2 regions of the Mesorhizobium sp. M0808 genome follow, and region 2 is predicted to be linked to the other one. Evidence: predicted binding sites of a transcription regulator. Region 2 holds the regulator's gene; the other holds the start of a gene.

Region 1 (5,457 bases), on a different contig from region 2:
AAATAAGCCTGAGGGTGCCGCGCAATGAGACATCTGCTCGACCGCCCTATCTGGAGCGCGCTTCAGACGCGACATCGGGCCTTCGCGGAGGGTGACAACCTCGCCATGCGATATCGGCCGTCGATCGTCCCTTTCGCCGCCACTGGCGCGGACGACCCGGAAAGCCTGCGGGCGCTCGAAAACCTTGTCTCCCCGGGCGAGAGTGTGATCCTGCTTCAAGCGGACGCGATTGCTCTGCCCACGGGGCTTTCCGCGACTTCGACCGCAGCCGGGGTTCAGATGATCGCCGAGCAGCCATTGCAGATCGTCTCCGACCCGCGCGTGCATCGTCTGACCCGAGACGATGCTGCTGAGATGCTCGCCCTGGCATTGCTCACCAAGCCTGGCCCATTCACGCTCGAAGCCTTGAGCCTGGGCGATTTTCGGGGTGTGAAAATCGAGGGCAGGCTTGCGGCAATGGCCGGTGAGCGCACGAAGCAACCTGGCTATACCGAACTCAGCGGGGTGTGCTCACATCCGGAATTTCGCGGCGGTGGCCTGGGCAAGCTGCTGTCCCTATTCGTGGCAAACCGGATAGTGGCGCGCGGCGAAGTTCCCTATCTCCACGCCTATGCCAGCAACGCCGCGGCCATAGCGTTATACGAGTCCATCGGCTTCAGGTTGCGAAGCACAATGAATGTCGCCGTGGTTCAGCGCACCGAATGATTAGTCGGCGCATGATGCGCAGCATGGATGCATCCCGTATCTCAAGGAAGGATTTCGTGTCGCCGAAATCCTTCCTCGAGATGCAAGAGCTGGCTGCGTGTCAGACCGCGATCTTGCCGCCGCCTTGCCTGGTGATGGCAACGACCGCCGGGCGCACCGGCATGTCCGGCTTGAAGTCGGGCCAGCGCGTCGACAAATCCTCATAGTAGGACGGACGGCCGAAAGCCTCCCAGTCCTCGCCGCCGTCGCCCGGATGCTGGACGGCAACGAAGGCGGTCTGGTCGTCCGGCGCAAACAGGGGACCGCACATTTCGGCGCCGATCGGCACGCGGAAGAACAGCTTTGATGTCGCCCGTGCCGTCCCCTCCGTATCGACAGCCCACAGACCATCGGTGCGGCCGGTGGCTTTCGGGCCTTGGCCGTCGGTGGCGACCCAGAGGCGGCCGGCCGAATCGACCGCGCAATTATCCGGCATGCCGAACCAGCCATTGGCGGTGGTTGCGGTCGAGAAGGTGGCGCCGACGTCGGCCACAGCGGGATCGCCGCATTTCAGCAGGATTTCCCACCTGCCCTTTGTCGCGGTGAAATCACCGCCGTCCTCGACGATCTCGATGATGTGGCCAAAGGCATTTTCGGCACGCGGGTTGGCGGCGTCGACCTGGTCGGCCTTGCGCTTCGAATTGTTGGTCAGCATGACATAGACCCTGCCGTTGGTGGCATTGGGCTGGATGTCTTCCGGACGGTCCATCTTGGTGGCGCCGAGCAGGTCGGCGGCGCGGCGCGTCTCGATCAGCACGTCGGCCTGGCTGGCAAAGCCGTTCTCCGCCGTCAGCGGCCCTTGGCCGAAGACGATCGGCAGCCATTCGACCGAACCGTCCTCGGCGAACTTGGCGACATGCAAGGTGCCGTCGTCGAGCAAATCCATGTTGGCGGCGCGGTTGTCCGGATCGAACTTGCCTGTGGTGACGAACTTATACACATAGTCGAAGCGCTCGTCGTCGCCGAGATAGAAGACGACACGGCCATCCTTGGCGACGATCGATTCGGCGCCCTCATGCTTGAAGCGCCCCATCGCGGTGCGCTTCCTCGGCGCCGAAGTCGGAGCCTGGACGTCGACCTCGACGATCCAGCCGAAGCGGTTCGGCTCGTTCGGCTCCTTGCCGATGTCGAAACGGTCGTAATGCGCTGCCCATTCATAGGCACCTTCGGGAATGCCGAGGCGCTTGTAATTGGCGGCTTCCTTATGCCCCTGCGGCAGCTCGCCCGAGAAATAGCCGTGGATGTTCTCCTCGGCCATGACATAGGTGCCCCACGGCGTGACGCCGCCAGCACAATTGTTGACGGTGCCGATGACCTTCGTGCCGGTCGGATCGGCGCTGGTCTTGACGCGGTCGTGGCCGGCGACCGGGCCGGAGAGCGCGATCTCGGTGTTGGAGGTGATGCGGCGGTTGAGCTTGCCGTCGCGAACGACCTGCCATTTGCCTGATACCTTGCGTATCTCGACGATAGTGCCGCCATGCGCCGTCATCTCGACGTCGACTTGTTCCTTGCTGAGGGGCGCCTGCTTGGCCTTGCCGTCGACGATGGTGACGAGGCCCGGAAACATCAGGTGCGGATTGGTGTATTCGTGGTTGACCACCAGCAGGCCGTGCTCGGCCGAGCCGTCGATCGGGATATAGCCGACATAGTCGTTGTTGTAGCCGAATTGTCTGGCCTGGGCTTCCGCCGACTGTTTTCTCGGATCGAATTCCGGCGAATCGGCGAACAGCGGATCGCCCCAGCGCAGCAGTACATCGGCGTCATAGCCGGGTGCGACGTGATGCTTGTCGTCGATGCCGGCCTCGAGCTCGTCAAAAGCGAAGGCGGAGCCTTCGGCGGCGCGGGCGTTGTCGGCAGTGATCAGCGCCAGCGGGCTGACGGTAGCGGCTATGGCCGAGACGGCAAGCGAGCTCTTGAGGAAGCCGCGGCGCGAGAACCGCGCGGCGATGATCTCACCCATGGTGCGGTTGTCGGTGAGATTGGCTCCTGGCCCGTCGTTTTCCTCGAGCAGGCTGGTTCGGAAATGGGCGTCAGGGGTGCGATGTTCGGTCATAGGGCCTGCCTCTGGCTGGATGGATTGCTGGAGCGTGTTGCCTGGCCAGTCCGGTATCGCCGGCAGGTCACAGTTTGATGACATGCCGGCTAATTGCCACCTGCGATTTCGTATCCAACATCGGCCCCGCTTGACCGCGACCGTCGCTTCGGAAACAAGAGCTGCGGCAGGCGCGTAGGGACACATCGGGAGAGAACAAAAGTGAGTTTCTGGGGACTTGGGCAGCTCTGCGTTTCGACGGTGATCTTCCTGCTGGCGGCGATGGCCGCAAAACAGTGGGGGCTGGCGCCGAGCCTCGGCAAGATTGTGCTGACGTTGGCGCTCTATTCGCTGGGCAATCTGATCATGCTGAGGCTGATCCGTGAATTCGGCATGTCGGTGTCGTTCAGCCTGTCGGCGGTGATCCAGCTGGTGTCGGTGAATGTGGTGGCGCTGGTCTTCTTCGGCGAGCGCGTCAATGCCTTACAGGCAACCGGCATCGTGCTTGCCATCGCAGCTGTGGCGCTGATCACGCTCGGGCCCTATCTGCAAAGGCTGTAACTGCGATCGGGCCGATGAAGAAGATTGCAAGCAGACTGCGCAACTGGCTGGAGTTCCCGGTTCTGCTTGCCGGGCTGGTCATTGCCGGCGGGCTGTGGGGGTTCGAGGAGCTGATGGAGCTGGCGCGGGCCACCACGCCGCATGCCTTCGACACCGAAATCCTGCTTGCCTTCCGCGAGGCCGGGCAGCCCGACAATCCGATCGGACCGGCGTGGCTGGAAGGGGCGATGCGCGACATCACCAGCCTCGGCAGCGCCAGCGTACTGGTGGTGATCACGGCAGCAATGATCGTCTACCTGCTCCTTATCCGCAGGCCAGGCGCGGCGCTTCTCATGTTCGTCGCGGTAGCGGGCGGCCAGCTCCTGTCAAGCGTGCTGAAATTCGACATCGACCGGCCGCGCCCTGATCTGGTCTCGCATCTCGCCGATGTGGCATCGCTTTCGTTTCCGAGCGGCCACGCCATGCTGTCGGCGGTGACATATTTGACGCTGGGCAGCATGGCGGCGCGGTTTTTGCCCGGGCGGACAACGAAGATCTATGTACTCGGGCTGGCGGTGCTGACGACGGTGGTGGTCGGCATCAGCCGCATCTATCTCGGCGTCCACTGGCCGTCCGACGTATTGGCCGGCTGGTGCGCCGGCTTTGCCTGGGCGATGCTGTGCTGGCTTGCGGCACGGTTCCTGCAGCGATGGCTTGGGCGGGCCGACGGCACCTGACTCAAATCAGCCTGTTGATCAGGCCATGACCGCAGCCTGCCAGCAGGAAAACCATCGACAGCAAGGCTGTCGAGGTCGCCAACGCTTTGAATATCTTCACCCGCTCATCCTTTTGAAGTCGTGCCTGTGAAATCGGGATCGCAGTGGATGTCCCGCCAAACGATGCCGAGGTTTGTAGCATGACAGCGCATCGGCTGGCAAAGAGTGCTGCATGTTTGGAGGCAGACCATCAATCCTTGGTGCAGGAAGACGTCGCCGACCGCGCCAGCGCAGGAACTTCATCCTCGACTGTTCGGCGGTGCCGTTCTTCGATCAACGGCGGCCAATGTCATCGAGGGTGCGGCCCACAAGGCGAGCCGCGCCGGCGTTCGCTTCATTATATCAGGCGCTTCGCCGCAGATACGCCGCATGCTGATCAACCACGGCGTCAAGCGGCCGCTGGTGACTTATGCCGCCTCGATCACGGATCGCGGGCGCAGCTGAAGAAAGCCGCGCCCGCCGCCTGAGCCGATGGCTGGCTTAGTCGAGGCCCAATGCCGCGATCTCGCCGTCGTTCATCAGCGGCACGAAGATTGTCGACTTGCCGTCGGTGCCGATGTCGGCGCTGCCCGGCTTGAACGTCGCAACCGCTTGCGGCGTGCCGCCGGCTTTGTAGCGGTAGAGCGTGCCGGTCATATACGCGGTGGCGTAGATGCTGCCGCCGATGGCAACGACGCCATCGAGGTTGGCAAACTTTTCCGCGCCGGGCAGTGGCGAAACGGCCTTGGTAGCAAGATCGACCGAGAGCAGGCCGCCCGGCTCCGCGGTGCTGAAGTCGGGCTTGATGCCCTTGCCCCAGGAAGCGACGATCAGCCGGCCGCCATCGGCGAAGATGCCATTCGGCGAAGCAAGCGCCGCATCCCTGACGAACAGTTCGGGCCGGTCGCCGTCGATGCGATAGATCGTATCGGCAAGCATATCCGTGACGTAGATCTTGCCGGACGCGTCGGCGGTCACGTCGTTGAGGAAGACCGCGTTCGGCACGTCGATCGTCGATGTTAGCTTGCCGCTTGCGAGATCGACGACGCGCACATGGGTGATGTCGGCGACGTAGAGTTTGCCGCCGGCAATCGCCATGCCCTTGGGCGCGTCCATGCCGTCGGTCCAGTGTTGCGTGACTAGCTTGCCGTCCATCGACAGGATCGACAGATAGCCGTTGCCGTCGGCTTCGCCGGGATTACCGACGATGTTCGAGACGATAACGCGCTGGCCGGCGGCGTCGAACAGCGCCGATTCAGGCTGCTCGAGGCCGCCGGTGCGCCAGAGTTCAGCGGCCTGAACTGCCGGCGCGGCCGCGATGCCGACCAGGGCGAGAAGTATCGAGGTGAAGAGGCTCTTCATGGCTAGTCTCCTGTAATGGACTAG
Region 2 (5,457 bases):
CGCGTGGTCATTCCCTATACCCGCATCGGCATCATGGGCGGCGTCATGCTTGGCCTGGGCCGGGCGCTCGGCGAGACCATGGCGGTGACCTTCGTCATCGGCAACGCCCACCGCATCAGTGCCTCCCTGTTCGCGCCGGGCACGACGATCTCGGCGACCATCGCCAATGAATTCACCGAGGCCGACGGCGACCTCTACACCTCCTCGCTGGTTTCGCTCGGCCTGATCCTCTTCGTTATCACCTTCCTGATCCTTGCCGCCGCCCGCTATATGTTGATGCGGATCGACGCCCGTACGGGAGCCTGACCGATGTCGACATCCTCATCGCTCCACAGCCGCCGCAAAGCCAGGAATTCGGTGATGATGGCGCTTTGCGTCGTCGCCGCCGGCATCGGGCTTGCCTGGCTGGCGCTCATTCTCGGCGCACTGGTCTATAAGGGCACAGCCGGGCTTTCGCTCGCGGTCTTCACCGAGATGACGCCACCACCGGGCGAGGCCGGCGGCCTGCTCAATGCCATCGCGGGCAGCCTGCTGATGACGATCATCGCCGTTGTCGTCGGCACGCCGATCGGCGTGCTGGCGGGAACCTACATGGCCGAGTATGGACGCTTTTCGCGCATCACCACCGTCGTCCGCTTCATCAACGACATCCTGTTGTCGGCGCCGTCGATCATCATCGGCTTGTTTGTCTATGAGCTGATGGTGCGGCCAATGGGACATTTCTCGGCCATTGCCGGCGCCGTTGCGCTTGCCATCCTGGTCATTCCGGTGGTCGTGCGCACCACTGAAGACATGCTCAACCTGGTGCCGAACGCGTTGCGTGAAGCCGGTGCCGCGATCGGCGCGCCACGCTGGGTGGTGATCCGTTCGGTCGCCTACCGCGCCGCATTGTCCGGCATCGTCACCGGCATATTGCTGGCGATAGCACGCATTTCCGGCGAGACGGCGCCGCTGCTCTTCACCGCGCTCAACAACCAGTTCTGGAGCAGCAATATCAACGCGCCGATGGCCAGCCTGCCGGTGACCATCTTCCAGTTCGCTCTCAGCCCTTACGAGGAATGGCAGCAACTGGCGTGGACCGGCGCACTCATAATCACCCTGACGGTTCTGGGCTTGAGCATCCTCGCCCGCAGCCTTACCGGACGCAGAGAGGACAGATGACACAGATGTTGTCCCCAGACATGACGATGGCCGAAACGGTCGTCGAGAAGACGAAGATCGAGGTCAAGAATCTCAACTTCTACTACGGCCAGAGCAAGGCGCTGAAGGACATCAGCCTGTCACTGCCTGAGCGCAGTGTCACGGCCTTCATCGGCCCTTCGGGGTGCGGGAAATCGACGCTGCTGCGTGTGTTCAACCGCATCTATGAGCTCTACCCAAAACAGACGGCCGAGGGCCAGGTGCTGCTCGACGGCAAGAACATTCTCGACCGGTCGCAGGATCTCAACCTCCTCAGGACCAAGATCGGCATGGTGTTCCAGAAGCCGACGCCGTTCCCGATGTCGATCTACGAGAACATCGCCTTCGGCGCCAGGCTCTACGAGAACCTCGGCAAGTCCGAGATGGACGGCCGCGTCGAACAGGCGTTGAAGCGCGCCGCGCTGTGGAGCGAGGTCAAGGACAAGCTCAACGCCAGCGGCTTGAGCCTGTCCGGCGGCCAGCAGCAGCGGCTCTGTATCGCCCGCACCGTGGCCGTGAAGCCGGAAGTCATTCTGCTCGACGAACCGGCTTCGGCCCTCGACCCGCTGTCGACTGCCAAGATCGAGGAACTGATCGACGAATTGCAAGCCGACTATACGATCGTCATCGTCACCCACAACATGCAGCAGGCGGCTCGCGTGTCGCGCCAGACCGCCTTCATGTATCTGGGTGAACTGGTCGAGTTCGACCGGACCGAGAAGATCTTCACGTCGCCCCGCGAGAAGCGCACGCAGGACTACATCACTGGCCGCTTCGGCTGAGCCGTTCCGATCATGCATATGAGGACAGGACCATGGGCGAACACACAGTCGCTTCTTTCGACGAGGATCTCGAGCAGATCAGCAAGCTGATCCGCGACATGGCCGACCTCGCCGGTTCGATGGTCGGCGGGGCGACCAAGGCCCTGTTGAATTCCGACAACGTGCTGGCGCAACGCGTCGTTTCCGACGACGCCATCATGGATGCGCGTCAACGCGAACTGGACGACCGCGCCATCACCCTGATCGCCAAACGCCAGCCGATGGCCCACGATCTTCGCCATGTGGTCGGAGCGATCCGCATGGCGGGCGACCTCGAACGCATCGGCGACCTTGCCAAGAATATCGCCAAGCGCGTGAGTGCGGTCGGCCTCAGCGCCACGCCGCGGGACCTGTCGCATTCCATCGACGCGATGGCGCAGCTGGTTCTCATCCAGGTGCAGGGTGTCATCGAGGAATATGCTGCAGGCGATGCGGCCGCGTTGGCCAAGCTGCGTGCCGCCGACGAGCGCATCGACGTCAAATACACGTCCGTGTTCCGCGAGCTGTTGACCTACATGATGGAAGATCCGCGCAACATCACCGCTTGCACGCACCTGCTGTTCTGCGCCAAGAATCTGGAGCGGATCGGCGACCATGTCACCAACATCGCCGAAAATGCGTATTATGTGCTGACCGGCGAGCAATTGCCGGTCAATCGTCCGAAGCAGGACGAAACGACAATGTCCGCACCGGTGACATGATGGGGGTGCCCAGCCGATGATCGCACCACGCATAATGGTGGTGGAGGACGAGGAGCCATTGGGTGTGCTGCTCCGCTACAATCTCGAATCCGAAGGCTACCAGGTCGAGGTGGTGACACGCGGCGACGAAGCCGAGATCCGTTTGCAGGAGAATGTGCCCGACCTTTTGGTGCTCGACTGGATGATACCAGCGGTTTCCGGCATCGAGCTCTGTCGTCGGTTGCGGGTGCGCCCCGAAACCGAGCGGCTGCCGATCATCATGCTGACCGCGCGCGGCGAGGAGAGCGACCGGGTGCGCGGGCTTTCGACCGGCGCCGACGACTATCTGGTCAAACCGTTTTCGACACCGGAATTCATGGCCAGGGTCAAGGCGCTGCTGCGGCGCGCCAAGCCGGAAGTGCTGTCCAGCGTGCTGAAGGTCGGCGACATCGTGCTCGATCGCGAATCGCACAGGGTCTATCGCAAGAAGAGCGAAATCAGGCTCGGGCCGACCGAATTCCGGCTGCTCGAGTTCATGATGCGGCATCCGGGCCGTGTCTTCTCGCGCAGCCAGTTACTCGATAATGTCTGGGGCGAGACAATCTACATCGACGAACGCACCGTCGACGTGCATGTCGGGCGGCTGCGCAAAGCCGTCAACAACGGCCGGATGCCGGATGTCATCCGCACCATCCGCGGTGCCGGCTATGCGATCAGGGAAGATTGACCCGCCTGGTCAGGCTACGTTCTTTCTGACGCTGGGCCTCATTTGCGCGCCCGGCGCGAAAATCTCCTGGTCGACGAAGCTTAGCGCCCGCATCGCGCAGCCTTCGCGGATCAGCGGCAATTCGTTCGGCTCTGTATCGAAGGAGATCGAGCCCGAATGCTGGCCGCCGGCGGTCTGGGCGATTGCCTTCCGCAAGGCCGGCTCGATCAGATCGAAGGCGGCGGCACTGGCGCCGACCATCGCGACCGGTGCCGGATCGATCAGCGCGAACAGCGAGCCGAGACCGAAACCCAGCGCTTCGCCGGCCTTGCGGTAGGCCTCGCGTTCCGGCCCATCTTTCTCGCGCGCCCGGGCCGCCAGTGCTCGCATGTCGGCGTCGCTGACGTCGGCGATCGGTTCGCTTTCTTCGCTCATCTGCCTGGCGTTGCGCCAGATGGCGTAGTTGCCGGCATAGGCCTCGATGCAGCCGCGCCGCCCGCAACGGCAGAGCGCGCCGCCCGGACGATGGATCATGTGGCCAAATTCGCCACCCGAGGAATGCGTCCCGGTGAACAGTTCGCCCTTCAGCACCAGCCCCATGCCGATGCCATGCGAAAGCAGGATGGCGATGAAGTCGTCGCGATAGCGATCCGGATTGCGCCAGCGCAAAGCCACCGCCATCATGTTGCAGTCGTTCTCCACCGTTGCCGGGATGCCGAATTCGTCCTCCAGCATGTCGGCAAAGGCGATGTCGGTCTGCGGCGTGATCGGCGACCACAGCATGGCGCGTGCAGGGGAGTCGGTAATGCCCTGAATCGCCAGGGCGATGCGGGCGACACTGCGGACGTCAAGGTCTGGATCCTGCAGCCGGCGCCGGACGATGGCCATGCATTCACGGATCAGCTCGTCGCGCGGCATGGTCAGCGTGTCCAGCCGGCGCTGTTCCTCGGCGACCACCTGTCCCGTATAGTCGATAATGGCGGCCGACAGGAAATTCAGCGACAACACCACGGTCAGCACCGCCGCCGCTTCCGGGTTGAGGGCGAGGCCGACCTGCGGACGACCGCGTTTCAACGAAACGGGCTCACTTGCCTTGCTCTCGGCGAGGATGCCTTCCCGTATCAGGTCGGAAGAGATCGCCGATATGGTCGAATGACTGAGGCCGGTAGTAGCTGCGATCTCAGTACGCGATGGCTGGCCGGCCCGGCGCACCGCCGAGATCACCATCGCCCGGTTGCGCCGGCGCAAATCGTCATGGCGGATTCCGACCGACATTGTTTTGCTTTCCTCCCGGTTGCCGCGGCCGCTCATGAACCGGAAGCCGTCGGTAATGTCCGACAAATAGTGTCGGACGCAGGCAAATAGTGTCAGATGCAGGTTGCGCTGTCATCGTTTATTCCGACGCTCGAAAAAACTCGCAGAGTCATTAAAATCCATCAGAATCGATGTTGACAGCAGCCGGAGATCGGGCCAGTATTTTTTCGAGGCTCGAAAAAATTAGAGCTTCTAAGCTGGTCTTTGAGCCAATTGGTCACGCCGTACGCGGCGCAGGGAGGATATGATGAAGAAATTCACGACCGCCATTCTGGCGGGTGTCGCCATGACGCTGGCGCTGGCGTCGGTGGCGCAGGCTAAAGACAAGGTCATCGGCGTTTCCTGGTCGAACTTCCAGGAAGAGCGCTGGAAGACCGACGAGGCCGCAATGAAGGCGGCCATTGAGGCCGCAGGCGACAAGTATATTTCCGCCGACGCACAGTCCAACCCCGGCAAGCAGCTCACCGACGTCGAGAGCCTGATCTCGCAGGGCGCCAGCGCACTGATCATCCTGGCGCAGGACGCCTCGGCCATCGGGCCGGCCGTGCAGAAGGCACTGGACGAAGGCATCCCGGTCGTCGGCTATGACCGGCTGATCGAGAACAAGGACGTGTTCTATCTGACCTTCGACAACAAGGAAGTCGGCCGCATGCAGGCCCGCGAAGTCTTCAAGGTGAAGCCGGAAGGCAACTACGTCTTCATCAAGGGTTCGGGTTCCGATCCGAATGCCGATTTCCTGTTTGCCGGTTCGATGGAG

The links. The regulator PhoB, encoded in region 2, activates phosphate uptake and scavenging genes when phosphate is short. The targets are predictions, from matches to a motif close to TGTCATNNANCTGTCAT.
Region 1: NKI25_RS19450 (PhoX family protein) is a predicted target of PhoB. The motif match lies at 2,864-2,880, and genes of this name have one in related genera.

Annotation. Positions count from the first base shown of each region.
Region 1 is NZ_JAMYOX010000016.1:97,755-103,211, reverse strand. Features, by position in the region: gene NKI25_RS19460 (MarR family winged helix-turn-helix transcriptional regulator) at 1-28, shown strand, start outside; gene NKI25_RS19455 (GNAT family N-acetyltransferase) at 25-705, shown strand; gene NKI25_RS19450 (PhoX family protein) at 806-2,797, opposite strand; gene NKI25_RS19445 (hypothetical protein) at 2,999-3,337, shown strand; gene NKI25_RS19440 (phosphatase PAP2 family protein) at 3,352-4,053, shown strand; partial or broken gene NKI25_RS19435 (sodium-independent anion transporter) at 4,313-4,536, shown strand; gene NKI25_RS19430 (SMP-30/gluconolactonase/LRE family protein) at 4,573-5,433, opposite strand.
Region 2 is NZ_JAMYOX010000003.1:207,195-212,651, reverse strand. Features, by position in the region: gene pstC (phosphate ABC transporter permease subunit PstC) at 1-306, shown strand, start outside; gene pstA (phosphate ABC transporter permease PstA) at 310-1,161, shown strand; gene pstB (phosphate ABC transporter ATP-binding protein PstB) at 1,158-1,961, shown strand; gene phoU (phosphate signaling complex protein PhoU) at 1,994-2,701, shown strand; gene phoB (phosphate regulon transcriptional regulator PhoB) at 2,718-3,407, shown strand; gene NKI25_RS06700 (ROK family protein) at 3,417-4,661, opposite strand; gene xylF (D-xylose ABC transporter substrate-binding protein) at 4,948-5,457, shown strand, end outside.